Regions from separate parts of the Peribacillus sp. NPDC097295 genome, predicted to be linked through region 3. Evidence: riboswitches for the same ligand, from Rfam matches in the RefSeq annotation. Region 3 holds a riboswitch; each other region holds the start of a gene.
What was found. A riboswitch is a leader RNA that binds a small molecule or an ion and turns the genes downstream of it on or off. The one in region 3 is predicted to bind thiamine pyrophosphate.
Positions count from the first base shown of each region.

Region 1 (10,778 bases), on a different contig from region 3:
CGTTTGAAGTGTCTGGACAAGCTGCACAAGTTTCTTATGATCACCACGATCACTATACACAAGCGGGAGACTTATACCGCCTGTTGAGCAAGGAAGAAAGAACACGTCTAGTAGAAACTGTCGTGGGTGCCATGAAACCGGTAGAATTAGAAGAAATCAAACTTCGCCAAATCGGTCACTTCTACAAAGCAGATACAGAATACGGAACTCGTATTGCTGAAGGTCTTGGCTTGGCAGTACCACAAGAAGTATAAGAGGTAGGCATGAAATCACCTGAGCAGGCATTCATTAATTCAATGAATGCCTGCTATTTTTTTGGGTAATCTCCTGAAGAGATAGGGAATCTGGAAAATAAATAGGTGCATACGAAAAAGCTCTTCTCTGATATTTCAGAGGAAGAGCTTTTAGTCTTATAAACTATTAGACTAGAAAAGATGAGGGCTACCTGCAAAGACGAGGGCAGATGTAGATTTCCCTTATCAATGACTATGTACGGTGTTCAAATCTTAAAAGTAACTCTTATGACTCGTAAAAAGCCCTTATCTTAAGGAGTGCTAATAGTTGTGCGTTAAAGCGATTACTCCTTTTAACGCTAGTATGGGCCCCACCTACGCCACATACTTTGACGGCCACGCATGCCATCCAACCTAATTTCATTATAATGGAAAGCGCTTACATCTACAAAAGGTATCGTAATGCAAATTTCGACATGTGGAAAATAATACGCCTCCATTCATATCAGTTGGTTGTCCATGCCAATGAAGATAGTGGCTGAGGTTGTTCACCATACCTGATTCCCACCCTTTTTAATAGTTCCCTCACCATTCATCCCTTTTATGTAAAAACAGAAAAAAATACTTGTAAACGTAATTTTAGCTAATAAATTTAATTAAAAGACGAATAAATATTTGTTTTTATTGTGTTATAGTTCGTATATAATGATTTTGAACACATGGAGGGGGAGAAGCTGAAAATGTATAAAACAAAGAAGGTATTATTATTGGGTTCAGGTGAATTAGGCAAGGAAGTCATTTTGGAAGCACAGCGGCTTGGTGTGGAGACCATTGCTGTAGACCGGTATGAACACGCACCAGCCATGCAAGTGGCCCATCGAAGTTATGTGATTGATATGCTTGACACGAAGCAGCTTAGGGAAATCGTTGAAAAAGAACAACCTGATTTAATCGTTCCCGAAATCGAGGCTATTGCTACTTCTGAATTGGTTAAGTTGGAGGAAGAAGGGTTCTCGGTCATTCCAACAGCAAGAGCGGCTAAGTTGACGATGGATCGTGAAGGAATTAGAAGGTTGGCATCTGAAACGTTAAAGCTACCAACGGCTGCATATCGATTTGCTAATACATATGAAGAGTTTATTCATTCCGCAAAAGCTATTGGTTTTCCTAATGTCGTTAAACCGCTGATGAGCTCTTCTGGAAAAGGGCAAAGTGTCTGCCGAACGGAAGAGGACTTAGAGAAGTGCTGGCAAATGGCGATGGAAGGCGGCCGGGTCCAAAATGGTAGAGTGATCATCGAGGAATTTATTCGCTTTGATTCGGAAATTACGTTGCTAACTGTCCGTGCCGTGAATGGAACGATGTTTTGTGCACCAATCGGTCATGTCCAGCAGGGCGGGGACTATATAGAATCTTGGCAGCCACATGCTATGACAGAAGGACAAATCATTGAAGCAAAAAGGATTGCCAAGAAGATTACAGATGAACTTGGGGGATATGGTTTATTTGGAGTGGAGTTGTTCTTATCAGGGGATAAAGTCTATTTCAGTGAAGTGTCACCACGTCCGCATGATACAGGGTTAGTGACATTGGTCACCCAAAATTTATCCGAATTTGCCCTGCATGTTCGAGCGATTTTAGGATTCCCGATTCCTGAAATCTCATTAATTACACCTGGAGCAAGCCGTCCCTTGAAAGCACCTGTTGAGTTATCGGAATATTCTATAGTCGGGGTGGATCAAGCCTTGGCTCAGCCGAATACGCAGGTGCGCGTTTTCGGAAAGCCAGTCACGAAGGTTGGCAGAAGGGTAGCTGTGGCATTATCGGCAGCTGATTCTGTCGAGACGGCGAGGGACGTTGCGACACGTGCATTGGATTGTATGAAGATAGAAGGATAAATCAAGGGGCTGTCTCATAAGCACTTTTTCGAGTAAATAACACAAAATTGAAGAGGCAGAAATGTTGTTAAATCAACATTTCTGCCTCTCTCTATTTAATTAGTTTAGGCTTAACTACCCCTTTTGGGACAGCCCCTTCTTCTATTCTAATAGAGTTAGTCTTTGTTCTTAATTTACCTCTTCGGTTTCCACTTCTTCTCCCGTACCATAACCACTGATCCAATACCCTTTTTCATCACCATAATTAACATATACATTGTATTTTTCCAATGTAGTTTTGTCATAACCATTTACGCTGACAGTGCCTCCACCTATAGCAGATGTAAATTCGATACTTTCAGGTTCAAATGCTATATCTTTTTCTTCTTTTAAATAATTAATAGCTGCTTCATTTGCTTTTTCTGTGATTTCTTTTTTATCTTCTCCGCAACCGGTCATTAAAAATACGACTCCCAAAACTAAAAGTAATTTAATTACAATTTTATGCAAGTCATCCCCTCGTTTTCTTTGCGTCCATATCAAAGGATTGTTAAAATCAATTATAGTGAAATTTGGAAGTTAATACACATGATTGGTACAAGTGTGGGAACGAAATTCATAAGGCCATGTTCGTAGGCATGAAAAAAATTCTGGTCGTGTCTTCCTTGAGTACCGTTGCTTTCATATTCATGATGATCCTTTGTGCATATATCGATTCCAGAATGACTGGAATGACCTTTATGACAACCTCATTGGCTTTTGCGCCAGGAGGAGTGGCGGAAATGACCGCCACTTCAGTTGCCCTTGAATCGGACCCGATGTTTGTCGTTGCTGTTCAGGTTCTCAGGGTGTTAATGGTATATGTGACGTTGCCGCCATTATTTAAATGCTTGAACCATCGAACGAATCAAAAAAAGAGACATCCCGATTTATCAGCATAGTATTCACCCCATCACCAATCCGCCATCGACAATCAAGTTTTGACCGGTCACGGCCCTGCTCCATGGAGAGGCGAAGAATAATACGGCATCAGCTGCCTCTTCTGGAGTGGTTACTTTTTTCAGCGGTGTACTTTCTTCTATTAGATGGAAGACTTCCTCTGTAGTTGCAGCACTTGCGTCGGTTTTCATCAGCAGGCCCCCTGAAACCATATTGACGGTGATTCCGGCTTTACCTAATTCACTTGCCATGTTTCTTGTGAATCCAAGGAGGGCGGCTTTGCTGGTATTATAGTCATGGTAGGGGATGACGGGATTTTGAAAGAGATTCGTCCCGATGTTGATAATCCGTCCGAATTTCCCTTCGATCATGTCTTTTTGACCGGCCTGTACAGTGTTCAATGCGGCTTTTATGGTCCCTTCGAAATGGGCTTGATAATCTTCCCATGAAACCGTCTCGGCTGTTTTTCTGGAGGCGGAATCAAAACTGAAGTTTACTAACGCGTTATTTACAATCGTTGTGATGGGCTGGTCAAAGTGTTCTTTCGCCTTCTGAAACATGGCGTGGACTTCCGACTGGTTTCTTACATCAGCGCGAATTGCGATCGCCCGATCATCCCCTATTCTTTCAACCACCTGTTGTGCTTTATCTTCACTTTGAAAATAGTTGACCACGACACGGGCTCCCTCCCGTCCGAACCCTTGAGCGATGGCGGAACCAAGGCCCCTACTGCTCCCTGTCACCAATACAATTTGATAGCTTATCTTCATAAAACTCTCTCCCTTACTTCATTTTTCCCATAAAAAAAGATCACCCGAGTAGAGGGGTGACCTTGAATGAGACAAATTTCATTTCAATGCCACTTCCCTCCGCTGGTGCTAGCCAGATCAGGTTCAAAGGGTCAGAGTGTTGCCACTCCTCTCAGCCAAAAAGGCTCCCCTAGTGTTTTTTATGAATTTCTTAAAATTATAGCATAAGTGTCAAAGCTGCCCTAAATAACTTTTTTTACTTTTATAATCCATTTTAAGAGGGATAGTATGGATATTAAACGTTTACAGTAAGGGGGTGCATTTACGAATCGTTTACATAAGATCCCTATATGTTTACATCTTCTTAATAGTAGGTTCATGTTCTTGATGTATATTTTAATTGAATATTCCATTAAATGAGTAGGGGGTCATTTTTTTGAGACGTACATTCAGTAAAAGAATCTTACCGGTTGCCATCATTACTGCATTAGCCCTTGGAAGTGTATCGTGGGGAGGTACAGATGACGACGCTTTGGCAAAAGGGAAGCCTAAGAAAGAAGCCGAAATCAGAAACGTCATTTTCATGATAGGCGATGGAATGGGAGTCTCCTATACATCCGCTTACCGGTATTTGAAAGACAGACCTGCTACGACTGTAGCTGAAAAGACAGCATTTGATAAATATCTGGTGGGGCAGCAGATGACATACCCAGAAGATCCTACACAAAATATCACGGATTCTGCTTCAGCAGCAACGGCGATGTCAGCCGGTGTGAAAACGTATAACGCAGCCATTGCTGTCGATAATGATAAGACAGAAATCAAAACGGTATTGGAAGCGGCTAAGGAAAGCGGGAAATCTACTGGCCTTGTTGCAACATCAGAAATCACCCATGCCACCCCGACATCATTTGGTGCGCATGACGAAAACCGAAAGAACATGAATGGCATCGCGGACGATTATTACAAGGATTTAGTAAATGGCAAACATAAAATCGACGTTCTTTTAGGTGGAGGTCAATCCAATTTCGTACGGCCCGATGTCGATTTGACAAAAGCATTCAAAAAAGATGGGTATAGTTATGTGACGGATAAAAAACAGCTGTTAAAGGATAAAAACAAACAGGTTCTTGGATTGTTCGCTAAAGAAGGTCTACCTAAAATGATTGACCGCACCCACGAAACGCCTTCACTGGAAGAAATGACAGACTCGGCGATTCAACGCTTGAATAAGAATAAGGCCGGATTCTTCTTGATGGTGGAAGGAAGCCAAATTGATTGGGCTGGCCATGATAACGATATTGTCGGCGCCATGAGTGAAATGGAGGATTTCGAAAGGGCCTACAAAGCAGCGATTGATTTCGCGAAAAAAGACAAGCACACCTTAGTCGTGGCGACGGCTGACCATTCGACGGGAGGCTTTTCAATTGGGGCAAAGGGAGTGTATAACTGGTCCGGCGAGCCGATTAAAGCTGCCAAACGGACACCTGACTTTATGGCGGATGCAATCGTAAAGGGAGCGGATGTCGAAAAAACCTTGAAACAGTATATTGATCAAGATGAAATGAAGCTAACGAAAGAGGAAATAGAATCAGTCAAAGATGCTGTCACGAGTAAAAATATTACGACCATCGACAATGCGATTGAGACCATCTTTGATAACAGGTCCAATACGGCTTGGACAACCGGGGGACATACGGGGGAAGATGTACCCGTTTATGCATACGGACCATATAAGGAGCGTTTTGCCGAACAGGTCGATAACACCGACCAAGCCACCATCATCTTTGATTTATTAAACTAAAATACTGGGAGGGATTCGGTGAACAAACTACTATTATGTGCCTTTTTATTGACCACATTTGGTGCACTCAACACTCAGCCAGCCTTTGATGAAGAATCAAACGTGACAGAAAAAACAGAGGAAAGTGCCAAACCATTGGTGAAGAAGGAAGTGTATGTTCCAAATCCCCAAATTCCGGATGATCGTGAATTGATACAGGTCGGTCAACAAGTTTCCGATTCAAAAGGTGAATTGTCTTTAAAAGAGTATAAGCAAGTAAATGAGACGGTGAAGGTCGGCCCCATACAGGTAGTAATCAAGGATATCAAGGTCATGCATGTGATACCGGATTATAGCATGATTGATTTCTTTCATGGCTATACCCATGAACACGCATTCGATATTGTGAAAATAAACGTGAAAGTTGAAAATCCCACTGCCGATAATGTCAAATTTTCTCCAGTCGCTTTTCTTGAAACAGATGGTGGGGAACATTTGACTTGGAAAGATGATATTTACTTAGAAAATCTGAATGGAGAAGTAAAAGCAAAGAATTCAAAACAAGGGAATGTAGGGTTCATTCTTCAAAAAGAAGAAGGTGTGAAGGAGATTTCGCTTTTGACTAGCGATGTGATAGATGATGAGGGAAAAGTGATTTCAAAAGGTGAAACGGTAGAATTTTATTTTTAAAGTTCGGGTATGTTTATCCTTATCCAATCCATACTAATAATGTGATAGGAACCTCCTATTGCTTTGAAAAGAATATCCTAATCTTAACGATGAGGTGATACAACATGAGTTATAAAGATCAATTAGATCCACATTCTCAAAAGTTTCACCATAATTGGACAAGACCTAAGCGTTCTAAATCTCAAGTAAATGGCCATACGGAAGTATCGCAAACGAACATTATACTAAGAAGCAATGCTAAGGCCCATAGGTGGTAACGGATATTTCTGATCAATGAGAAGGAGACTCTTAATGGGTCTTCTTCTTTTCCTGATAAAAGGTATATGTGACAAGAACCTTTTACGCAAACACTAAGTTCAGACATGGCTTTTCCTTCAAGATTATGATACCATCTACCTTTAAGGACAACGCAGAACAAGTAATAAAAGTAGTTTGAACATACCAACCGTGACACAATCGTGTAAGGGGGAAAGTTACTTACACTCACTTACATATATACAAATAGAGGACGTGATTTTTTATGATAAATATTAAAATCCCAGAAGCGGATATCAGCATTAAACAAAGAAAACAAGTGATTGAGGGAGATGAAGCCATCATCCCGGAAATTTACGGATTCATCGACTTTCATCTGATTCCCCGTGATAAAGGCGGCATCATCCTATTTTATAATGAAAAAGATGAAGTGATCTTTGTCGGTAAAGCACGCAAACTAAGACAAAGAGTTAAAAAGCATTTCGAGGATAACGTATCCCCGATTAAAGAACACCGTAATGAAGTGAAGAAAATTGAGGCGATTTTCGTAGAAGACGCGATGGAACGTGACATTTATGAAACGTACATCATCAACACGCTTCATGCTAAGTACAACATTGATAAAGTGTTTTATAAGTAATAGTTAAAAAGGGGCTGTCTCATAAGTCCTTTTTCGAGTAAAATGACGCAAAATTGAAGAGGCAGAAATGTTGTTAAATCAACATTTCTGCCTCTTTCTATTTATACAATTTAGGTTTAACTACCCTTTTGGGGACAGCCCCTTTTTAGGTCCTTTAACCTATTTTACTATTACAAATCAGTTAATTATTCTACTCCTCAACCGATAAAAGTAAAGGAAGCTATATATTCAGTCCTGGGAATACTAAATTCGATGTCCACTTTGATTGTGGGCTTTTTATATTGAAAGGGAAGAACATAGAAGCTATTACATATAAAACCAGAGGGGTTAACAGAATGAAATTATCAATAAAGAATAAGTTACTAGTAAGCTTTTTACTTGTCTCCACCATTTTTGGAGTGGCTGCTTTCATATCTTATACGAGTATGAAAGATATGAATGAGTCATATGACTATATCCTTAGTAATGCGAGCGAAGTCCAATCAATCACTCAAAGTATCCAGACGGAGTCAGCGCGTCAAGTAACGTATTTGAGGGGGTATCTTTTATATGAAACCCCGGATATGAAAGAGAATATGTATGAATCGAATGAGAATATTAATAATTTAATAAAGGAAGCCAGGAAATTGGCTACCCGAGATGAAATGAACCAACGCTTTGATGAAATCCAGGCGTCGAATGATGCATGGATAGAGGAAAGCAGGAAATCAGTAGAGACAGTAGCGAAAGATCCAGAAAAGGCGAGGGTCTTGGCCCGTGATAAAGTTGTTCCCATCAGTACTAAAATGGTAGAGCAAACGAATGCATTATATACATGGATCAAAGACGAGGTTATGGTTCAAAAGGTGACAGAGGTTCAAGAAAATTCAAAAGCGGCAACAAGGAAGATTTTCATTCTAAGTTTGGTAGCGTTCCTGCTTGCGATGGCAGATGGATTGCTGATTTCTAATGTCATCTCGAAACCAATCAAGAAGTTGAGCAAAATGGCCAATCGAGTCGCAGAAGGAGATTTGAATATAGAAAAAGTCGATGTGAAAACCCGGGACGAAATTTATGTGTTAAATCAATCCTTTGAAAAAATGACGCAAAACCTGCACCATACGATTACGGCCATTTCTACCAATACGAATAAAGTTACATCCTCTGCTGAGCAGTTGAGTGTCAGTTCCGAACAATCTAAAGAAGCAGCAGAAACAATTGCCCTTTCCATACAGGAAATTTCAGGGGCCTCTGATAGTTCAACACGGCAACTGGAGAGTAGTCTCGGTTCCCTATATGAAGTGAGCCAGGGAGTGGAGCGGATTTCGGAAAGTACGGCTAGTATGTCGGAACTGTCTAAAGAAACAGAGAAGCAGGCAGAAGAAGGAAGCCACTTTGTACAGGAGAACTTGAAGCAAATGCAATTCATCCATGACTCGGTTAACCAATCGAACCAGGTTATCGATTCTTTAGCAGAACGCTCCAATAAAATCGGGAATATTATTGATGTCATTACGGGAATTGCGGGGCAAACGAATCTACTAGCATTGAATGCAGCAATTGAAGCAGCGAGGGCCGGCGAACACGGTAAGGGATTTGCCGTAGTGGCCGATGAAGTGAAGAAACTGGCTGAACAGTCCCAGAATTCTACCAAGTTGATTACGGATTTGATCATGGGAATGCAAGATGACACAAGAAGTTCCGTTGCGATTATGAAAGAAGTGATGGAAAATGCTGAACAGGGTGTGAAGGTTTCGGTGGAAACGTCCAATAAATTTGCCCAAATCCTTCAAAGTACGAGAGATATTACACCAAAAATCGAAGAAATCACGGCTTCCATTCAACAGATTTCAGTGAGTGTGGACGAAGTATCGGAATCATCCAATAAAATAACTGCACACGCTCAGGAGAATGCAGCCAATTCAGAAGAAGTGGCGGCTTCAACGGAAGAACAACTAGCATCGATGGAAGAAATCAATTCAACTGTGCGTTCATTGACATCTATGGCGGAAGAACTGAAGCAAGTGGTTCGTAAATTCCAGATTTAAAGCTGGATTTTTTAAAAAAAGCAGGCTTCCTGACATGATCGGGAAGCCTGCTTTTTCTTTATGTAGATATTTGAAGTTGAGCAGGGAACCAAGGAAAAATCGAAAAAGTTTACGAAAAAACTTGCAAATAGTAATCATTACGCTTTATCATATAGAAATAAACGTCATAAAACGTAATCATGACGATTAATGATATTTATAAAACATTTAGGAGGGAACATACATGAGAGTAAACATTACCTTGGCATGTACAGAGACGGGGGACCGGAATTATATAACGACGAAAAACAAGCGGAACCATCCCGATCGAATCGAATTGAAAAAGTACTGCCCGCGCTTAAAGAAACACACGCTTCACCGTGAAACAAAGTAATCCGGGTACAATATAAACATTATTATAGAAGGAGAGATAACTAAGGTGGCAAAAAAGTCAAAGATAGCAAAGGCAAAAAAACAGCTGGAAACAGTAGAAAAGTATGCAGAGGTTCGATGGGAACTTAAAGTGAAAGGAGATTATGCAGCATTGGCCAAGCTCCCAAGGGATGCTTCACCAACACGTATTCACAATCGGTGTGGAGTTACGGGAAGACCACGTGGATATATGCGGAAATTCAACATGTCCAGGATCGTTTTCCGTGACCTTGCACATATCGGGCAAATCGCGGGCATCAAAAAGGCAAGCTGGTAATCTGAGATAAAAGGAAGAAGGTGATTCGATGGGCACTTACACCCGGAATCACGTTCTTCTAACATTTGATACTCTCTTATTCAAACCTCCGATAATTCTGTTGAAGTTCCTTTCTCGGTCGTTCCTGCGGAAATTTTCCTGTTCTTCGCTCCTAACCTTTATCATCACTCGAAAATTTAACCAGGTAAGTCCAAAAAAGTAAATAGCGGGATATATGCACTAGTTTAAGAGAATGCCGTTATTGTATTCCCCTTTTATCCTATTCTTCATATAATTGAAGAATCTTAGGGGAAGAAGGATGGCGCAATGCATATTTTTTGGACAATATATTTAGGGATATTAGGAACGGTGGCCATTGCTTTTTTGGTCAAAGGTCTAAGAACCCTTTCTTTAAAAGTGGACTTTGTTATATCTATTATAACGTGGATCGGACTATTTGGATTTGTGACGAATACATCGATATTCAACCCTCTTGTATGGAAAATCGTGTTTGTGTGTGGATTACTGTGGGATGTTCTTTTCAGTTATATCGGTAAACATGACGACGGAGAAGATGCACTAGAAGGTTTGTCAGAAAGTACGAAAAGTATCCTTACCGGGGTCACACTAATTATTACACTCGGACCGTTATATTATGGGATATATCGATATGCTTTCTAGAAACAGGGCCACTAAGGTCCTGGACATTGGCAAATGGGAAGAGGATTTAGATTGACGGGGATAGGGACAGTAATTTCGATCGATCCGTGGAACAAGGCGGAGGGTGGAACCAGAGCAATCCTGATTGCCTGTAGATGAAGTTTAATAACTCACTAAAAAAGCAGAAGCTGATCGCTCTGCTTTTTATGTTTATCTCTGGAAAAATTCAATCCATTCTTTCTCCGGTCCGTATATGTA
Region 1 covers NZ_JBIWCW010000002.1:557,931-568,708, forward strand. The annotation lists gene katA (catalase KatA) at 1-254, shown strand, start outside; gene purT (phosphoribosylglycinamide formyltransferase 2) at 974-2,131, shown strand; gene ACIQXN_RS05945 (hypothetical protein) at 2,300-2,620, opposite strand; gene ACIQXN_RS05950 (AbrB family transcriptional regulator) at 2,683-3,051, shown strand; gene ACIQXN_RS05955 (3-oxoacyl-ACP reductase) at 3,055-3,819, opposite strand; TPP riboswitch at 3,897-4,000, opposite strand; gene ACIQXN_RS05960 (alkaline phosphatase) at 4,229-5,602, shown strand; gene ACIQXN_RS05965 (DUF4352 domain-containing protein) at 5,621-6,271, shown strand; gene ACIQXN_RS05970 (YpzG family protein) at 6,376-6,528, shown strand; gene ACIQXN_RS05975 (nucleotide excision repair endonuclease) at 6,792-7,166, shown strand; gene ACIQXN_RS05980 (methyl-accepting chemotaxis protein) at 7,502-9,193, shown strand; gene rpmG (50S ribosomal protein L33) at 9,417-9,566, shown strand; gene rpsN (30S ribosomal protein S14) at 9,612-9,881, shown strand; gene ACIQXN_RS05995 (hypothetical protein) at 10,188-10,541, shown strand; gene ACIQXN_RS06000 (VOC family protein) at 10,731-10,778, opposite strand, start outside.
Region 1: it holds a riboswitch for thiamine pyrophosphate, as region 3 does, so the genes downstream of both, ACIQXN_RS05955 (3-oxoacyl-ACP reductase) here and thiT (energy-coupled thiamine transporter ThiT) in region 3, are expected to answer to the same signal.

Region 2 (10,778 bases), on a different contig from region 3:
CCTGACTCACCAACCACTGCTACAATTTCATTTTCATGCACCGTAAATGAGACATCATCCACCGCTGCATGATATTTATTCTGGATTCGAAATGAGGTAGTGAGGTTCTCAACTTGCAATATTGCTTTTTTCATCCTGATCCCCCTAAACTGTTTTACCGGTAAAATAAAAATTTTCTGATAATTAAATAAAATTGTAATCAATTTATAATATTTATTCAACATATTTCTATCAAATTATAACATTTTTTTAATTAATTATAACTTTAGGAATAATTTTTCCCTATAATTTTATTTTCACAAATTATTTTTTTTCATTTTTACGTTCCTATAATAATGGGAGTTTCATCAATAAACTAAAGCACTCTATCTATTTTATATATATGAAAATAATAAAAGTAGGCTGTTCCTTTATAGACAAATATATCTTTACTTATCGATTTCCGAAAAATATTTTCTTAATATTTTGATATTTCAGTAAATTATCCTTAACAAGAATATTAATCAAAGATGCTACTTTTTTTGTTTCCTCTATAAGAAGCCTTGAATAAAAGTGAAACCTTTCAAACTTTATTGCGTAAGAACTGGTATAAATAATTATATGGAGGTAAACCCAATGTATTCACATACCGTAGATTCGTATATACCCTCTGTCATGCGTACATTTGCTATATCCCTTGCCATTTCCGTATTAGGGATGGCTGCAGGGACCCTTATCCCCCCTGCCTTATTTCTGCCTTTAGCGATTTTGGAAATTGCCATGCTGATCGGCGCATTCATCATGAGGAGAAAAAAAGCAATTGGATACACATTTCTGTATGCTTTTACATTGATATCTGGAATGACCACCTATCCGATCATTGCTCACTACCTAGCCTTAGCCGGAGCAAACGTCGTGATATTAGCTGGCGTGACGACAACCGTCGTCTTTGGTGGATTAGCGTTATACGCAACAACAACCAAGAGGGATCTGTCATTTTTAAGTGGAATGCTTTTGGCTTCCTTGCTAGCTTTAGTAGCCATTAGTATATTTAATCTATTCTCGCCTTTAAGTTCCACGGCGATGCTCGTCTTTTCCTTTATTGGGATTCTTGTATTCAGTGGATATGTTCTTTATGATTTCAATCGTATGAAGCATTACGGGGTAACTGCAGAAGAAGTACCACTCATGGCATTGAATCTTTACCTGGATTTCATCAATCTATTCATTAATATCCTCCGTTTCTTTGGAATCTTATCAAGCGATGACTAATACGAAAAAACGGGCATTAGCTGCCCGTTTTTTCGTATTATTTATATAACCCTGGATCTGATTTTTCAGTCGTCCATGGCAATTTCACACCAAAGGTATTCGCGATGAATTGTGTATCATCTCTTCTTTTTTTCCGTACGTCTGCCCGGTGTTTGGCTGATTCGTTTAAGTTCTTTTCCATCTCAGTCTCCGGAACCAACCGTGGAACAGGTATAGGTTTTCCGTTGTCATCGATGGCAACAAAAGTTAAGAAGGAAATAACACAAAGATTTCTTTCTCCTGTAAGTAAGTCCTCGGCAACGACTTTTACAATGATTTCCATGGATGTCCTGCCTGTAAATGTTACAAAGCTTTCAAGACAAACTGCATTTCCTTCATGAATGGGATGCAGGAAATCGACAGAATCAGTCGATGCTGTTACGACATTACTCCTCGAGTGACGCATTGCAGAAATAGCCGCTACGTCATCGATATAAGCCATCAATTTCCCTCCAAACATCGTACCGATATTATTAGTATCCGGCGGGAGGACCAAGCTCGTTTTTATAACTAAAGAGTCCTGGCAATGTTTAATTTCTTCCATGGTGAATGCACTCCTTTTATGTCCATTTTCTCACTAGTTCACTTTAACGAATTTTGCGCGTTAAAGCAATAATCATGATTATAGCCCTCACTTTTTACTTGTAACAACAGTTTACTACCCCCTACATAGTCTTTCCTAAATGAATCCATATATAAAAAAACTCAACCTATAGGCTGAGTTTTTTTATAGTTTGGACTTCAACTCTTCTATTTGGAATAAATGCCGTTTTTCATGCAACCCGACAAACGGTATCCACTGCTTTAAACTTAGATCTTGAAACATGGGGTGCGGGAAAGACTTTTCGTTCAAGGCATCCTCATTCGCATGGGAAACTACCGCTTCCAATGCCTCTCGGGAAGATGAAAGCTTCGTTTTCACTTCATCTAATGTTAGAAATTCCTCTGTTGGAATGACGGAGGATGGTGCGTCCACCTTAGTGTCACGATTTAACGTATACTGTATCGGTTTATCGTCTGCATGTTTGCTCTCATCACTAGCCAATGTATCGGCAATGCCTTTAGTAATTGCTCTCTCCATTAGATATAGATGATTTAATACCTGAATGATGCTCCATCGCCCTTCTTCTGGGTGAGCATTTAATTGTTCATCCGATAATCCATTCACCGCTTGTATAAGTTCTTCCCTGATCTTTTTGTTCTCATCCATGGTTACCCTCTCCCCTCACTAGTTACCATGATTATTCCATCATAAGGATTAATTGTAAAACATAAAGGTTCTTTATCAAAAGATAACCCATCAAATGTTGTCTAATTTTTTTAATCCTCTATGATAGTCCTAAAGGTATATTCCTTTTAAAAACATTTTTCAATTTATCGTAGGAGTGATTAAAATGAGCGCGGGACATATCCCATTTAGTCATAAAGGCCGTAGTGCAATGAATGCCACACCATCAAAGGGAAGCATTTGGGTCATGCTCAAACAAATATTCAATCGCATTCCATCCCGATGGAAATTTTCAAGTATGATTATATTCATCATGATCTTCATTTCTTTGCTTGAGTTTTCCATACCGCAACTTACGCAATATACCATTGATGAGGTCATTCCAGACAAAGAATATGGCTCTTTGATTTGGGTAGGATCAGGCATCCTCGTTGCCGCCATTTTATTGGCATTGCTAAACTTTTTGAATAGCTATATCGTCTCAAAAGTCGGGCAAAAGGCGATCATGGATTTACGGAATGGCTTATATGACCATATCCAAAAGTTGGATATGAAATTCTTTGATAAAAACCGAACCGGGGACTTAATGTCCAGACTTACGAATGATGTAAATCTGCTTCAACAGCTCATTTCATCCAGCATGCTTCAGGTCATAACAGATACGGTTACTTTTTTTGCGGTTGCAGTATATATGCTCTTCATCAATTGGAAGCTGACCGTGGTCCTTCTCTTAACATTTCCGTTCATGTTCTATATGACACGTGTATTCGGCAAACGGATCCGCCTCTCTTTTAGAAGTGTGCAAAGTTCTGCCGGCGAGGTCAGTAATCAGCTGCAGGATTCTCTCTCCGGTATGCGGCTCATTCAATCCTTCACCAATGAAGAATTCGAATCGAAACGATTCGCAGACCGGAATCATGAGAATATGGTAGCGAACATCAAATCGGTTCGCTTGCGCTCCATGTTCGGCCCGCTTATAGACTTGATGAACAATTTGGGTCTTGTCGCCGTGATTGTATTTGGGGCCTGGCAAGTCATGCAGGGAGAGTTTACGATTGGATTAATCGTGGCATTCCTCGCTTATCTAAGGCTTCTTCAAAGTCCCGTTCGTAATTTCAGCCGGGTAATCAGTATCGTGCAACAATCGGCTGCAGCATTTGAACGTATTACAGAAATAATGGAGACGCAACCGGGAATCAAGGACAAGGAAACAACTCTTGATCTTACAGAGATCACGAAACAAATCGAGTTTCATGCGGTTGATTTCGCTTATGACGAAGGAGTTCCGGTACTCCGCAATCTTAACCTTATAATAAAAGCAGGAAAGGTAACCGCCCTTGTCGGCTCTTCAGGGGCAGGAAAATCAACGGTTACCAGCCTTTTAATCCGTTTTTATGATCCCCAACAGGGCACAATTAAAGTGGATGGTCATGATATTCGTGATCTTTCGCTCAAGTCTTTACGAAGCCAAATGGGGATAGTTTCACAGGATATCATTTTGTTTAATGGTTCCATCCGCGATAATATTATTTATGGTAAACTCGATGCAACAGATGAGGAAATTATTGAGGCAACTAAAGCGGCCAATGCCCATGAATTTATCAGTGATTTCCCGAAAGGATATGACTCACAAATCGGAGAGCGTGGGGTCAAACTTTCCGGTGGCCAAAAGCAGCGCATTGCCATTGCCAGGGCTCTTTTGAAGAATCCTCAAATCATCATTCTGGATGAGGCGACAGCATCGCTTGATACGGAATCCGAACATCTAATCCAGGAAGCGTTATCCAACTTACTAGAAAACCGAACGTCCATCGTGATTGCCCATCGATTATCAACCGTACAAAAGGCAGATCAAATTGTCGTTCTTGAAAAAGGCATTATCCAGGAAAAAGGAACACATGAACAACTACTGCTAAATAATGGACGATACAGACAGCTCCATGACTTACAGTTTCCCCAAGCAACTCCCAATCAGAAACATAAGCCCACTGAGCAAAAACCTTTCCGCTCATGAGGCTCCATCATAAAAGGGACATGGAAATAAGCTTCCATGCCCCTTTTTATTGTTCTTATTTAAAATTGTATTTATCTAATATTCGATTCGTGATAAGCTGGTAGCCTTTTTCATTAGGATGTATCTCATCACTGAAGTACTCTTCTTTATCTTTATTTTGGAATAAATCATTCGTTGGGATATATTTCAATCTATTATCCTTATCCACCCTTTCTTGTAAGGCGGAGTTATAATTATTAATATGGTTTTCCAATTTCATATCCTCTTTGTTAGGATTATATAACCCTATCACAAGAATATCCGCTTTAGTATTTTTCTCTAAAAGTAAAGAAAGAATCGTATCTATATGCTCGACGTACTCCTTTTTTCCATCATTTATCTTTTGATCATGTATTTTTTTCAAATTTCCACCATTACTATTAATCAAATCGTTTATTCCGATATAAACGATAAAAGTATCGGCCTTATCCAGTTTCGTGTTTATTTCTGTATCTTCAAGCTGATTAATGACCCCGTCCGTTTCCTGACCTTTTATTCCATAATTCCAGAATTGCACTTTCTTATCCGAATCGGAATCATTCGTTTTCTGCTTCAGGTCATCTATATACCCTTCCCCTTCTTGATCTCCCTTACCATATGTCAGCGAATCTCCAAAAGCCATGACTCTTTGATCGTTTTTCTCACCCACTGCCTGAAACACATAGGCAACTAAACATATAACAAGTACAATAAATAATATGCCAACTATCTTTTTCATGTAATATCTTTCTCCTTTTTATTCACTAGGAAGTATTTAATTTTATAAATACCCAAAAAGAGGACGAGCCTAACATTCAAAAACAATTGTAAGAAAAACCCGGGAAAGTGTATGATAAGAGAAATCTTTCCTATTGCACCTTGGTGAACGGGAAAAGAGCTAAAAAATATGGATTGGAGCTAAATGATGTATGAGGAAATAGGGTTCAGAGAAGCAGTAATAGAGGATTTGCCTAAAATTGTCGAGATTTACAATTCTACAATCGCTTCGAGGATGGTTACGGCAGATACGGAACCAATTACAGTAGAATCACGGTTGAAATGGTTTGATGAACATACCCATAAACGTCCATTGTATATGATTACATATGATGGGAAAACGGCTGGTTGGATGAGCTTTCAATCTTTCTATGGTAGGCCCGCATATGATTCTACGGCTGAAATAAGCATTTATCTTGATGACGATTTCCGTGGAAAGGGTATTGGACAGACTTCGATTCAGAAAGCTATGGAGGTGAGTCCGAAGGTAGGAGTAAAGACACTCCTAGGATTTATTTTCGCTCACAATGAACCAAGCATTAAACTTTTTTCAAAATTCGGTTTTGAAAAATGGGCTCATTTACCGAAAGTGGCAGAACTCGATGGATTGGAACGTGACTTGGTCATCCTTGGTAAACGTGTCACTACATGACTCATTCAATTGCAGGAAAGGACTAGATTTGTATTTAGAAGGACTTCATTCCCTATAATTTTTGGGAAGTGCATTTTCTAAGTATCTTACGGGATTAACAGCGTTTAGTAACGAATCCAACTCCTGGCTTGCTTGAACTGTAATTCTGCTTGTAAAACCATAATTCGTTGCTAACATGATCATTTCTTTTCGCTTTTCTTCTATTTTTTCCACTGTTATATATGGATACTGCAATATCATCACTTCCCATTTTTTCAAGTATTTTACACTTTTTATCATAATCAATACACTAGTCAAAATCAATCATATTCCAAGATTTAAATATGTTATTTTATAAATTATGTGTGACAAAATACCCATTAACTTTCCGCTTTATGTATTATTTATGTCGATTTAAAAAAGGAAGAAGCATTTGCTCTGTAATGTAGCAAATGCTTCTTCCTTTTTAAGCTGTAAATTTATGATAGGTAAACATCTTAGCTATGTCATACATTCTGGAGGTGACTCATTACCTGATCTATCTATAATAATCCTATATTCATCCTCAAGAGCTTTTAATGGAGCATCATATAGATGCTTTTCGTCAGAGGTTTTATATACACCATTTGATAATAGTTCTTCTATCAACAATGCTCTCCTCTGTTCTTTTTTCTCGAAAAACTCTGCCATATAAATGGCTCCTTTCCTTAGGTTCATACTTCAAACTTATGAATAAGCCTAATCTTATAGACTTCGCTTAAGCCAAAATATATATACCTTTTTTACAGTTTCCTTAAACACATTTTCACAAAATAAAAACCTCTTCTAATCCAAGAAGAGGTTGACAGATGCCCGTTCGTCTCTTCTTATCTCCCAAGCATAAGCTTGTTGGAAGAAGCACAGTTCCCCGATGGGCCTGTTGCCGAGGTTTCTTAGGGCCAAGTCCCTCCACCTCTCTGGATAAGAATATAGAATATAAATGATTTCGACATGATTTTATACCATTTTCAACCAAAAGTCAAATGTGTTCATTTTTTTTATACTTTTTACCTATTAAACTCTTTTAGATAATGGGTGTGCATCGGTTGCATTTTCCTTTTTATCTGTTATGATGACATTAATCACATACGAAATACCACTAGGGGAGTCTTCTATAGACTGAGATGGAATGATGTTCCGGACCCTTTGAACCTGATCCGGGTGATGCCGGCGGAGGAAAGTGGATGATATCGTCATCGATATTTGACTTCATCCATCTGCCCCGTTCCGTTTTCAGGAACGGGTTTTTTGTTTAATTGAATAATAAACTGCTAGGGGAGCCATTAATAGGCTGAGAATCAAACCCTTTGTACCTGATCTGGTCATACCAGCGTAGGAAAGCAGGTTGAAAAGGGATCCTTCCATTCCTAGAACAGCCGCTTTCTAATTGAAAGCGGCTGATTTTTCATTTTAAGCTCCTTTCTAAGTATGTGAATTTAATAAAGGAGGAAAAAATCATGACGAATACCCAATGGAAATCTTTCAGTGAGAGACTTCATCATCGTGCAAAAGAAATCTGGAAAAGGAATCATACTCATCCTTTCGTTCAAGCAATTGGAGACGGGACACTACCAGAAAAGAAATTCGCCTATTACTTAAAGCAGGATTATATCTATCTTATCGATTATTCCAAACTTTTTGCTTTAGGGGCTATCAAGGCTAACAATCTTGAAACCATGGCCAAGTTTGCAGGTATTTTAAATGAGACGCTCCAAGTAGAAATGAATTTGCATCGGAACTACTGCAAAGAGTTCGGAATCAGCTCTGAAGAATTGGAAAATACCGAACCCACCCCCATTACCCTTGCCTATACAGGCTATATGCTAAATGCCGCACATCACGGGACACTGGCTGACATTGTCGCCTGTTTGCTTCCATGTGCTTGGGATTATTATGAGATTGGTTTGCTGTTAAAAGAACAAAACGGGAAAGCGCTAGCGACAAATCGTTATGCCCAGTGGATTGAATCGTACTCATCTCCTAAATTCGCCGAAGCCCATAAATGGTTGGCTAAGCTTTTAGATGAGCTGACGGAAGGTTTACCTGAAAAAGAACTAAATAAATTAGAGAAACACTTTTTAATGACCTCCCGATATGAATATTTATTTTGGGACATGGTTCATCACGAACATGATTGGCCGCTATGAAAGTTGATATGAATAACTTATTACGTAAAATGACGCTGACTGGCATGTTCACGGCAATCGCTACCTTAACAAGTTCGTTCATTTTTGTCCCGGTTGGATATGCAAAGATCTTTCCTATTCAGCATGTAGTTAATGTTATCACAGCCGTAATATTGGGACCGTTCTTTGCTGTGACCCAAGCCTTTTTGGTATCACTTATCAGAAACATGATAGGTACTGGCTCCATTTTTGCGTTTCCGGGAAGCATGATCGGTGCCCTCCTGGCCGCGCTCCTTTACCAAAAAACAAAAAAGATTGGGATCGCCTGCATAGGAGAAGTATTGGGAACCGGCATTCTTGGTTCTCTGGCCTGTTATCCAATAGCTGTCTTATTATTGGGGGAAAAAGCTGCACTTTTTGGTTTTTTACCAGCTTTTCTTCTTAGTTCATTAATGGGTTCACTCTTAGCCTTTCTTTTATTGAACGTACTTTTGAAAAATGATTATATGAGGAGGCTTTTTTATGAAAACAGCACTAACGATCGCAGGATCTGACTCAGGAGGCGGGGCTGGAATCCAAGCTGATTTAAAGACTTTTTCAGCACACCTGGTTTTTGGCATGTCTGTTATCACAGCTATCACGGCGCAAAATACCATGGAAGTTCGTTCAGTCCAGCCTATCGATTTAGCAATGATTACCGATCAAATTGCCGCCATTTTTGAAGACATTCATGTCGATGCAGTAAAAGTTGGGATGCTTGGGTCAAAGGAGACCGTCGAAACCGTTGCAAATTCGCTTAAGTTATTTAAGCCTGCTACCGTCGTCATTGATCCTGTCATGATATCCAAAAGTGGACACCATCTGCTGGATGAAGGGGCCGTTTCATCGTTAAGAACCGATTTACTTCCACTCGCAACACTTGTGACACCCAATATACCTGAAGCAGAAGTCCTTACCGGGTTCCCGATCCGGACGAAACAAGACTTTTATAAGGCATGTACCGCTATTCTTGAACTGGGTCCGAAAGCGGTGTTACTGAAAGGAGGACATGCAGCAGGAAATCCCAATGACCTCTTTTATGATGGGAAGGAATTCACTTGGTTCAAGGGCGAACGCATACATACCAAAAACACGCATGGGACCGGCTGCACCCTTTCCTCTGCCATTACATCCAACCTTGCAAAAGGAATTCCTTTAGATCTGTCCATCGAACAAGCGAAAGTCTATATTTCAGAAGCCATACGAAATAGCTTTGAACTTGGTAAAGGACATGGGCCTGTTCACCATTTCTACCAATTTCACAAAGAGAACTGGAGTGATTTAAATTGAAAATGGCCATTACTGACCTATTTGAACAAGTTAGGAAGAAAAAACCGCTCGTCCACCAAATCACCAACTTTGTCACGGTCAATGATTGTGCCAATGCAACCTTAGCAATCGGCGGTTCTCCCGTCATGACTTCCAGTCCAAAAGAAGTGGCCGACATGGTGAAGCTGGCACAAGCACTTGTTTTAAATTTTGGAACGATTGATGATATGTCCTTGGAAGCGATGGAGATTGCCGGAAAAACAGCAAACGATCTTCATATACCGATAATTGTCGATCCTGTGGGTGTCGGTTCGACCCCTTATCGAACAGAGAAAGCGATGGAACTGCTCGATAAAATGACTGTTCAAGTCATTCGGGGTAATGCAAGTGAGATCCATAGGCTAATGGGAGGCGATATCGTAACGCGTGGGGTCGATTCAGGCGCTCTTTCAATCAGCAACGCCGAACTGGCCTTACTTGCTGCTAGGAAACTGAATAGTGTAGTCGTCGTGAGTGGAGCCAAAGATGCTGTCAGTGACTCGTCACAAACATCCATCATCGATAATGGAAATCCCCTATTAACGAAAGTAACAGGGACCGGCTGCATGGCGACAGCCCTGATTGGTGCTTTCTGCGGAGTAACAGGGGACTATTATTCTGCTGCGATTGCTGGAATTTCTACAATGAGCCTCTCTGGTGAACTTGCTGCAAGAAATCTTAAAGACAATGAAGGCACTGGGACTTACAGAACAAGGATAATTGATGCCATTTCAAAAATGGATCAATCCATATGGGGAAGCGAGGTGAACATTCATGAAGAAATTGCCCTTTGATTTGAGTGTTTATTTGGTAACGGAAGAGACGTTAGAATTCGAGGAAATGACCAATATTATCGTCGAGGCGGTTGCAGGTGGAGTCACAGCCGTCCAACTTAGAGAGAAGAAAGCATCCTCCCTCACTTTTTATCAAAAAGCTTCCCTGTTGAAACAGGTTCTCAATGACCTGTCCATTCCTTTAATCATTAATGACCGGGTAGATGTAGCTCTTGCCGTAGGAGCGGATGGAATTCACGTTGGACAGGATGACCTCCCTCTATCTATCATAAAAGACCTGGTTCCTGACGATATGATTATTGGGGTTTCTGTGTCGACCTTGGAAGAAGCCCTTGTAGCTGAACGAAATGGCGCCGACTATATTGGCGTTGGCTCTATATTTCCCACCAATACGAAACAAGATGCAACCATAATGGCAGAAGGCGAACTGGAGAAAATTTGTAGTAGTGTTTCGATTCCTTCCGTAGCGATTGGGGGGATTACAGCGGATAATATTCATACACTTTCAAAAAGT
Region 2 covers NZ_JBIWCW010000011.1:67,232-78,009, forward strand. The annotation lists gene ACIQXN_RS16320 (ABC transporter ATP-binding protein) at 1-134, opposite strand, end outside; gene ACIQXN_RS16325 (Bax inhibitor-1/YccA family protein) at 616-1,251, shown strand; gene ACIQXN_RS16330 (acyl-CoA thioesterase) at 1,289-1,834, opposite strand; gene ACIQXN_RS16335 (DinB family protein) at 2,018-2,500, opposite strand; gene ACIQXN_RS16340 (ABC transporter ATP-binding protein) at 2,685-4,532, shown strand; gene ACIQXN_RS16345 (DUF459 domain-containing protein) at 4,588-5,289, opposite strand; gene ACIQXN_RS16350 (GNAT family N-acetyltransferase) at 5,476-5,979, shown strand; gene ACIQXN_RS16355 (aspartyl-phosphate phosphatase Spo0E family protein) at 6,025-6,258, opposite strand; gene ACIQXN_RS16360 (Fur-regulated basic protein FbpA) at 6,460-6,648, opposite strand; SAM riboswitch class I at 6,822-6,925, opposite strand; TPP riboswitch at 7,089-7,193, shown strand; TPP riboswitch at 7,261-7,353, shown strand; gene tenA (thiaminase II) at 7,455-8,144, shown strand; gene thiW (energy coupling factor transporter S component ThiW) at 8,153-8,677, shown strand; gene thiD (bifunctional hydroxymethylpyrimidine kinase/phosphomethylpyrimidine kinase) at 8,646-9,452, shown strand; gene thiM (hydroxyethylthiazole kinase) at 9,455-10,264, shown strand; gene thiE (thiamine phosphate synthase) at 10,245-10,778, shown strand, end outside.
Region 2: it holds a riboswitch for thiamine pyrophosphate, as region 3 does, so the genes downstream of both, tenA (thiaminase II) here and thiT (energy-coupled thiamine transporter ThiT) in region 3, are expected to answer to the same signal.

Region 3 (10,778 bases):
AAATCCACATTTACTTGCTGTATTGACGACGATAAGTACCTCACCTTTATATTGCTCTAAAGAAACTTTCTGTCCATTTATTCGGTCTGCTGAAAATTCATAAATACCCACTCGCTATTCCTCCTCTTATATCTATCTAGGATTATACGATAGCGATAAAGACAACGAAAGAAATAAGCTCAAATACCTACAACTAAAGACCCAAAATTATTTCTATTCTACATATACCGCTGTTCCATAAGCGATGATTTCGCAAGCATTCTGCATGATTGCCGAAGTTTCCAGGCGCATCGCGACAATCGCATTCGCTCCTTTTTCCTTCGCTTCATCCACCATCCTGCCGATCGCTTTCTGTCTGGCTTCCTGCATCATTTCCGTATACTCAGAGATTTCTCCGCCAACGATCGTCCGGAAACCTGCCATGATATCTTTCCCGATATGCTTCGATTGGACCGAATTCCCTTTAACTAACCCCTTTAGTTCCTTGATATCTTTTCCAGGCACTTCATTAGTAGTCACGATAATCATATAGCTCATCCTCTTCCTTTTTTCTTATTTTCTTAACGATCAAATAAAAGATTAGCGGCACGGGTGCTTGAATCAAACCTAGAATTCCCCACAACCAATGATTGAAGCTATTCTTCCTTGCATCGGTGAATAAAAAAATGCTTTGTGCCAGCAAAACCACTCCGCACACAATCAACGTATAAATTTCCATATTACTCATGGCTGCTCTCCACCTTCCTTTTCACATAAAACGTATAGGAACCGATGAAAATAACGCTCAACACTTGGACTGTTAGAAATACTTCCGGCTGATGGAATAAGGAAAGAAATAGGAAGCTGAGAATGAAAGCAGCTGTTCCGATAAACGCCAGCAGCTCTTTCCACCATTCTTTTCTGGCTTTTTTATGCTGTAGTTTAATTCTATGCTCAAAAAAAGATACTTGAGGAACTTCAATTGAAATCATATCATCGAAATCTTTCAAGCTCTTCTTTATTTGACTAACCGTCTCTTGATCACCCTTGGCTAAGCGGTTTCGTAAATCCTGATTCTTCGTCAATCGAGCTCAACTCCTTTCTAACCTTTTTTATTCCTGTATGGACACGTGACTTCACGGTTCCTTCTGGCATCTTCATGATTTTCGCGATTTCTTCGTAAGAAAACCCGTAATAATGCTTCAATATGATCGGAATCCGCAAATCATCCTCCAAATGGCCCAATGCTTCCATCACATCGTCCCATGCTTGGTTGTTGGCTTGTGTCTCCCATTTTAGCTTCCTGACAGCTTGCTCTTGCTTTAACCAGGACAGTTCCCTTTTCTGTTTCCTTTTCTGGTCCAAGTACACCCGGGTCGAAATGGAAATCAGCCAGGTTGAAAACTTGGATGTCCCTTTAAACCTTGAAAGATTCTCAATTGCCTTTGAAAAGGTTTCCTGGGCCACATCTTCTGCGTTTTGCAGATTAAAAGTCAATTTAAGCAAATATTTTAGCAGAAAAGGATAGGAGGTTTGAAATAATTCGGCTAACGCCTGATCATCTCCCCTTTTTGCAGCTTTAACCAGCTCCATCTCTTCCATCTAATCACCCGCTCCCTGATCCGTACCTTTTATACTTATAAGACGTTTAAGGAAATGAATTTGTTCACCAGGATGTAAAAATAGTTTTCATTCCGGGATTATTTCTACTTCTGAAAGGATGACATGCGTTACGGTTGCAGCATAAGGGATGGTTTGATTAATGAATTCTTCCACTTTTTGAAGGCTTTCACAGCGGATTTTAAGCATAAAACATGCACGTCCGGCGACCCGATAGCAAAAGTCGACATGCGATTGCGCAACGATAAACCTTTTGAACCGGTCATATTCCCCATTCTTCACTGTCGCTTCCACAATACATTCAATGGGAAATCCGATTTTCTTATAATCAATTTCAGTGCCATAGCCTTTAATGATGCCAAAGGACTCCATTTGCCGGACACGCTCTGTAACGGCTGGGGCAGACATCTCCACCTTCTTGGCCAGTTCCCGCATGGAGAGCCTGCTATCGTTGGTCAATTCGGCTAAAATGCTACGGTCTTTATCGTCTATTTTCATTTGAATATAATTCTCCCCTTTATCTATCTACTTATTAATTTATTGTTTAGTTTTCTTTTCATATGTAATTAAATTTCCTATCTTACTATATTATGATTATCTCAAAGGGGAGATGTTTATGCCAAGAATTATTAGTTCGGAACTCGGATCAAGTCCATTTCAGCAATTGTTTCATAATGAAGTGATTTCTCATAAATGGAGTGACCTCTCAGAAGCCCTTTCTTCTGAAGGGGTGCTTACGAAGGAATTAAAGGAAAATGTCAGAAGGGTCCTAGCATATGGAAATGGCTGTACGTACTGCCAGACGAAGGGCCGCCCTTCAAAACCGGAGAATCTAAAAGAAAGTTACGCCATCGCCTTTGCAGAAGTATTTCTAATACAACGTGAGAAAACCGAAGAAACGACCTTTTTAGTATTAAAGGAAGCATTCAGCGATGAAGAAATATCAGAATTAATAGCCTTCATATGTTTCACTACCGCCCAACAATACTTCGGGGCCATGATGGGGTTGAAATAGAGTCTGTATTCCCCATCTCTAAAAATATATAAAAAGCAGAGGAATTCACGTAGGAACTTCCTCTGCTTTTTTATTGAAGAGCATATGTAAAACACAGTCTTGCCAATCAATTTGAAGCATGTAGCTGGTCTAAAATTAGTTTCACTATATCGTTCCGTGACATATCATCAGTCAAATTCCTCTCTCTATCCACGCCAAGACAATCATTCGGCTTCCACCAAGCACGTAAAGACTCTTCTCCAAAATCCATCTTTTTTGAACGAGAGTTGTGACGTTTGACTGTTTCTTCAAAGGATAAATCAAAATAGTAAGTATAGACCTTTTCATTATAGAACTGAATTAAATGATGGAGCATGTCATCATAGAGATTTTTATGTAAGATGCCTTCCAAGATGACATATTCACATTTGCCTTTGCCGTATTCTGTGATTTGCCGTATCAAATCAATGGAAAGGTTCCCTTCTCTATCGTGAACCATTAACATGTCACGGCGAACGGTATCCTGAGAAACCAATAGGGTTCCTTTTCCCAACTGAAGTTGAAGGCTTTTTGCAATCGTTGTTTTACCACTGCCAGAGTTCCCTCGTATGATTATTAGCTTCGATTCCATAGTCTCCCCCTAATTAAATCCCAGGAGTAAAGCGCAACATTTTCTCCGGTTTAAATTGATTTGTTCCGTTTTTTACTTATTTACTTGCTTGCATCATCACATCAGCTTCTGGTGCTTTTTCATGGATGAATTTCGGTATGATGGTCATATATAGGAAACCTACAAAGAGCAGGGACCCGCCAACTACCCAATATAATGTTTCTACTGAAATATAGGCGGGGAATCCAAGTGCAATCAAGAATAAGGTGATCGATTGTGACAACATCACCAAGGGATTGATCCATCCTTGGACCCTGCCCATCATTTCGGGAGCAACGAGGCTTGGAAGCCACCCTCCAAGGGATACATTAAGTATGGGAAGCGATAGAGCAACGATGGCTAAACCAATCATATATTGCAGGGTCGTTTCGACAAGCCCGGCAGCAACCGTGCCCACACCCGATATCAGCAAGCCAACGACCATCATATGATGAAGCTTCATTTTTTTGGCCAGCATAGACGCTAAGATGCTTCCCAGCAATATCCCTACCCCAAAAATGACCCCTAAGATGACCGAATACTTTTCATAATCAACAGGTTCAAGTTTGTACTTCAAGATGAAAACCTGCATCACGGAAAACCCACCATTTACAATGCCAAATACCAGAAACCCGCTGATTAGCGTAAACAATAATTTATACTGCCATATATATTGCCAGCCAATTTTAAAATCTGCCCAAACACCTGTTACACTCAGTTCCTTCAAATGGTAAACTCCATTCGGCTGTCTGATTTCTTGTGTAATCCGACAGGAACGAATCAAGAAGCCGCTGATTATAAACCCGATCACATCGAAGATAATTGCTCCCTCGATGCCGACTGACCAATAGATGAAAATGCCGATTCCGTTTCCGAAAAGCATGAACAAACTCGAAACCATCTGATTTAGACCCGCCGCCATCGTATAATCCTCTTTAAGCAAAATGCCTTGAATCAACGCTGCCTCTGCTGGCACAAAGAAATTCCTGACGGCACTTCTCAGAAAAATGATGGCAAACGAGACCATGAGGAGCTCTTGCTCTAACGAGAGAAGAAATAAAACCGACAAGCCTGCGCAGATCCAATCACAATACAATGCTACCTTTTGCCGGTCCAATCTGTCAGCAAAAACACCAACAAGTAAGAAAACAGCGAGTGTTGGTAAAGAATACATTAATTCCGTAATCGTTGCATACATCGGCTGATTGGTGAAGCGGTCTAATAGGTAAAACATGAATGCCGTCATGCCGATGGTCCCGCCCATTTGCGATGTTACGTTCGCTAAAAATAATTTCGTATAATTCCTATTTTTAAAAAGTTTTATAATCTCGTCCAATCCCCTTTATTAGACTTTTTAGTTAATTTTACCTAAAAAGTATAATTCTCGAAAGTAAAAACGACGATTTATTTACAGATGTCTTTCACAAACGCTTTGCTCCACTGGGCAGAACAATCAACTTATCTTCAATAAAACCAAATTGACCAATAGTATCCTTCGTTCTTTTCCTAGGTACTATGACATCGCCATTCTTTATCACTGTTAGTATGTGCCTTATCTTCCATCAAGTCTAAATTTTCTAATAGGTTTTAAAATGATATACGCGGGTAAATATACATCATAACCCACTTACAAAAACAAAAAGATAAAATATTACGGCACAAACATTTTGATTTATGCTTTTCAAAAAAGTATATAAATTAAAGGAGTAAACAACAATGAACAAAGTAATTTCTGCTGATATTAAAACAAATAAAAGGTTATCCATGCGTCAAATCATGAACCTATATCAAATAACAAAGGAATTTAAAGGAAATATTTATTTTATCTGCAATCATAAAATGGTCGATGCTACAAAACTTTCTACTTTTGTCTCATTCGTCCTCATCCTACAAGAATGTGTAAATATGAAGGTTATCTTGGAAGGACAAAATGTCCATGCAATGTTGGATAAAGTTCAAGCTATTTGCAAAGAAAATGATGAAAATGAATTAAGCTTTCAGTCCAACCAAACCGTTGGCATCTAATAAATAAAAAATCAGATTTAGAAGAGGTGTTAGAAAATGAGAACCATTTTAACCATTATTGGAGCAATCGTCGTTATCGGTGTAATTGTAAACTTCATTTTTTAATGAATGAAAAAAGACTGTCCACATGTGACAGTCTTTTTTTTGTGTCGAGTAGGTTCTTTCCCTCTTACCATGGGATATCCCATGATTTCCATTTACCTAGCCCTTCTTTAATTTCATTTCCCTTATCAATCCAGTATTGCTTTCTTTCCTCTTCTTCTTCCTTTTCTTTCTGTTCAGCTATCAACGGTCCGATATCTTCTGCATGGAAGGATTCGGTCGTTTCGTTCTTTAATGCCTGAGCCATGATTTTTTGAAAGATGATTGCACTTCCCTGGCTGCTGTGTGTGGTTAGATGATGTTTTTTGTCCGTTTTATCATAACCGGCCCATACAGCACCTACTAAATTAGGTGTATAACCAACGAACCATTGATCCTTCACCCCAGAAATGCCTTCAATCGGCACCTGCGTCGATCCTGTCTTTCCTGCGACTTCATAGCCAGTGACAGCGGCATTTTCGGCCGTTCCATATTTCACTGTCCCAAGAAGCATCGCATTCATCTTGTCAACGACATCCTTAGAAGTTACCTTTGTCTTTTTTTCCTTCCAGACCGCGATCTCTTTTCCATCCGCATCTTCAATCTTGATAATGGCATGAGCATCATAACGGTTACCCTCATTGGCAAATGCAGAAAAGGCTCCTGCCATTTGCAGTGGAGAAACGCCCTTCTCCATACCACCTAAGGCAATCGACAGATTACGGTCGTTCTTTTCGTAAGGAATTCCGAACCGCTTGAGTGAATCCAATCCCTTATCGATACCAATTTCATTTAACAGCCAAACAGTCGGTACATTTAAGGAATTCATTACTGCTTCATACATAGGCACTTCCCCTTTGTATGTACCATTCAAATTGGTTGGTTCATAATTCCCGAACTTCATCTTTTCATCTTTTATAGAATCCGTGATTTCATATCCTTCTTCAATCGCAGGAGTATAGGCCACGAGCGGTTTAATCGACGAACCAGGGGATCTCTTCAGCTGTGTTGCCCGGTTGTATCCCATGAATTGGTGTTCTCCCCTGCCTCCTACAAGGGCCTTTATGCCTCCAGTCTTAGGTTGAAGGAGGACCGTTCCACTTTGCACCAGTTTGTCATCGCTTGTCCCGGCAGGAAAATTGCCATCTTCGCTATAGACCGTTTCTGCTGCCTGCTGCATCGGTTGATTTAGCGTAGTATGGATTTTATAGCCCCTTGTCAGCAGTTCTTGAAGTTCCAAGCCATACTTACTGGTGGCTTCCGATAGGACATGGTCCACATAATAAGGATATTTCCCCTTTAAAGGATCTGTATTTTCACCTAATAGAAGTGACAATTTCTCCTTTTTGGCAGAAGTGGCTTCCTTTTCGGTCAAATATCCATGTTCAGTCATCCTAGAAAGGACCAAATCACGTCTCTTGACCGCACCATCAGGATTTTTATACGGGTCTAACTTCGAGGGCAGGTTAATGACCCCCGCCAGTAAAGCTCCTTCGGCGATGGTTAATTCTGAAACATCCTTGGAAAAATAGATGTTTGCCGCCTTTTTAAGTCCCCAGGCACCATGCCCAAAGTAAACCTGGTTCACATACATTTCCAAAATCTCATCTTTCGTATACGTACTTTCCATTTCCTGAGCGATAAAAAACTCTTCTATCTTCCGTTTCAGGGTACGATCTGATTCAAGCATTGTAATTTTTACAAGTTGCTGGGTAAGTGTACTTCCGCCTTCAACTACGCCTTTCGCCTTGACATTTTTCACCATGGCCCGCGTAATTGCTTGATAATCGATACCATGATGTTCATAAAAACGGTGATCCTCAATGGAAACGACCGCTTGGATGACATGGTCCGGTATTTCCTCTATCGCGACGCCTTCAGATTTATTAGCCGTAATGGTACTTGCTACATTCCCATCCTCATCATAGATCTTTGTCGGCTGCTGAAGTTGATCCTGAAGATTACTTATATCCACAGTTTGTTTAAAATAAATGAACAAACCAACTCCCACTACCACAATGATTGATAAAATTATCAGACCTATTTTCAATAACCCTTTCATTTGAACCCCCATTTTCCCAGATGCGACATGCTTCATTAAAAATATTTTACCCTTTTTATGAAAGATAACTCTTGCAATGGGTTAAAAGACAAAGTTTTATCTTACAAACATTTTTCCTTTAATCCTTTTTCCATGCAAAAGTACATGCATCGTATGTATGTCTAGTTATTCCACATACCCTTTACCCTCATTTATTAATCAATATACCTTTGAAAAAAGGGATGAAGCCAAAAAAAATGGGTATATAACCTGTAATGACATAATATGGGGAGAGATGATCGATATGAAGGAATTGAAACGAATTGTCACCGCGTATGATGGAAATGAAGATAGTAAACGAGCAATAGAATACGGAGCTACACTAAAAAGGGCCTTTCCTGAAGCTGTACTGACCATTGTTCAAGTTTTGAATGAAAAGGGGGAAAATCGAATTATCGAAAGTGCATCCGCTCCAGGATTCGTCCCGGCAGCAGGCTTTTATGTCGACCCCTCACAAACACATCCCGTTACAGAAGTGGAACATCAGCTTCAAATGAGGGCTAACGATACTCCCTCGGTTTTTGAAAATAACGCAAGAATCGCCGAAAGTAACTTACTAAGCCTGCTAAACGAATACAATATTAAAGGGGAAATTGAGATATTGGAAGGTAATGCCCCCGATAGTATATGTGCCTACGCAAAGCAAACGGATGCCGATCTTATCATCGTCGGCAACAGTTCCAAAAGTGGCTTGGAACGATTCTTCCTTGGAAGCACAAGCAGTTCCATTGCCAAGCATGCACCTTGCTCGGTATTTATTGCAAAATAAAAATAAGGGCCGGCTCATTCTTGAGCCGGCCCTTTTCTCTTAATAGGCTTTTCTCATCAATACTTTCGAAGCAGCCGAGTAAAGCGCCATTACCACGACCGCTGATAAGATGAAACTAATCAGCATATATGTCCCATTGTAGATTAATGAATAAAGAACGACTGGTTGTCCTTCTGGCGCATATTCACCAAAGAAAACGATACCTGATGTAAAATGACAGATAAACCTCAGAATACTGCCCACGAACATGCCGACTATTCCAAATAATTTAGCTTTCATAAGGTTCTCCTCTTTATAATTATTCACGAATCCATTCATGAATAATCCAGAAATCCCAACGACGGTAAAAGCAAGGAAATAATCAATGAAGCCTTGAAGGGGTGTCATAATTTGAACCGGCGTAGCGACTATCTGCAAAAGGCCCAATAATAAACCGGTTGCCATTCCACCCTTGATCCCCCAGCGATAGGCCATCAAGAAAATTGGCACCATGGCAATGGAAATCGATCCCCCCTGCGGCCAAATTCTTGCAAAAACAAATCCGGAGACTAAATCCAACAGTAATGCCAATGCAGAAAAAATAGCGATCTCTGTCATGAATAATGTTTTATTTTTCATCATCTCTCACCCTTCTCCACGTGCAAAAGTGCCCATGAGTTCCCATGTTGCTTTTTTGGCATACAAAAAAGCAACACCAGGGCGGTAATGGATGCCCAGTATTGCTATCCAAAACCACATCCCTACGCTAGTACTAACTAACAGGTTCATAGGGTCTGAACTCAAACGTTCACTCTCAGCCATCTTGGCTCCCCTTGTGGAAGTATTTAATTTTTAATCCTCGGTTAGAATATACTACTAGTTTCAATAAATAACAAGTAGATAAATGCAAAGAAATTCATTTAAATTTCCCTTTTATTGGTTTTATTTTTTCATACAACCAACTTCTTTTTATATCTTCAATACACATGCCATAAGCCAAGTTAGATGGATTAAGTCGACAATTTTTCTATAGACTCACTAGGCTTTGTTTTGATATCTTTATTAAGGCTATTTTTGCACGAGGGGGAAAAGACATGGATAAACATTCAATTTCTGCTGAAAAGGGTGCCTATATCAGTATTGCCGCATATATATTCTTGTCAGCCCTCAAATTAACATTTGGTTATTTTGGTGACTCCAAGGGCCTTTGGGCAGATGGATTAAATAACACAACCGATATCATCGCCTCTGTTGCTGTATTAATAGGTTTAAAAATATCAAAGCGACCACCTGATGATAATCATTCATACGGTCATCTGAGAGCTGAAACCGTCGCTTCATTGGTTGCTGCCTTCATCATGATCACGGTTGGCCTACAGGTCATATACAGTGCCATAGAATCTTTCTTCTCACAGAATAAGGAAGCTGTACCGGATATGTTTACTGCTTACGTCGCTTTATTCTCCGCCATCTTCATGTACGGAGTCTATCGCTACAATTTAGCTTTGAGCAAAAAGACAAAGAGTGCTTCCATCCAGGCTGTTGCACAGGATAATCGTTCGGATGCTTTGGTCAGCATCGGCGCTTTCATAGGCATCATCGGGGCCACAATCGGAATCTCATGGTTGGATGCCGTTGCTGCATTGGTTGTGGGAATGATGATTTGTAAAACCGCTTGGGATATTTTCCATGCCGCTTCACTCTCTTTGACGGATGGGTTCGATGAACAACATCTACAAGAAATCGGTCAAACCATCCTGCTAACGGATGGAGTGAAGGATATGAGTGAAATCAAAGCTCGAATGCACGGAAATGAAATCCTTGTCGAAGCTACCATTCATGTCAATCCGCTTTTGACCGTCATCCAAAGTCACGATATCACTGTGAAAGTGGAAGAAAACCTTCTAAAGGAACATGGCGTTAAACATGTCATCGTTCATATTGAACCATATGTCTTTCAAAAAAAAGGTACCCGTCATTAAGTTGCGGTACCTTTTTTTTAATATACAATACCTTATTTTCACGTTATTTACCTGCAATTAATAGATCACCACAGAATTCCTGTACTTTTCCCCCCTTAAATGAGTATTTAAAGAAAGCTTTTAATCTGGTATTATTAAAAACGTATATAACATTCTGGAAGTATATGCTAATTAATTCATTAAAAGTAAATAAATTCATTTTCCTACACGATGGAGGGCAAAATGGTATTGAATCGAGAAATGACTCTTCACTTCCTATCTTCTCATAAAACTACTATCCTTTCCGAATGGAAAGAGCGCTTGAAACATTTACCCGATGGTTATATAGACTTTTTTGAAGAAGAAATAGAAAAAATTTTAAATTCACTGATGAAACAACTGAGAGATACAGATACTAACATGGATGAGATGCTAAAGGATTTAGGAGAAAAAATTTCAGCTAACCGAGTCAAACAACATTTAAATATGGATATTTTCTTTTCTATAACCTCGATTGGAAGGTCTATCATCATCGATCAATTTCTAAATTATGAGATCGTTAAAGGAGAAATATCTGCCGTTATCCATCAGGTGAATTCATATTTTGATAAAATCATTTA
Region 3 covers NZ_JBIWCW010000003.1:176,357-187,134, reverse strand. The annotation lists gene ACIQXN_RS07220 (glutathione peroxidase) at 1-111, opposite strand, end outside; gene ACIQXN_RS07215 (YbjQ family protein) at 214-528, opposite strand; gene ACIQXN_RS07210 (sigma-Y antisigma factor component) at 509-727, opposite strand; gene ACIQXN_RS07205 (YxlC family protein) at 720-1,064, opposite strand; gene sigY (RNA polymerase sigma factor SigY) at 1,021-1,581, opposite strand; gene ACIQXN_RS07195 (Lrp/AsnC family transcriptional regulator) at 1,669-2,097, opposite strand; gene ACIQXN_RS07190 (carboxymuconolactone decarboxylase family protein) at 2,216-2,614, shown strand; gene ACIQXN_RS07185 (kinase) at 2,721-3,224, opposite strand; gene ACIQXN_RS07180 (MFS transporter) at 3,301-4,578, opposite strand; gene ACIQXN_RS07175 (hypothetical protein) at 4,959-5,267, shown strand; gene ACIQXN_RS07170 (transglycosylase domain-containing protein) at 5,437-7,410, opposite strand; gene ACIQXN_RS07165 (universal stress protein) at 7,694-8,218, shown strand; gene thiT (energy-coupled thiamine transporter ThiT) at 8,258-8,839, opposite strand; TPP riboswitch at 8,939-9,041, opposite strand; gene ACIQXN_RS07155 (cation diffusion facilitator family transporter) at 9,292-10,179, shown strand; gene ACIQXN_RS07150 (ATP-binding protein) at 10,402-10,778, shown strand, end outside.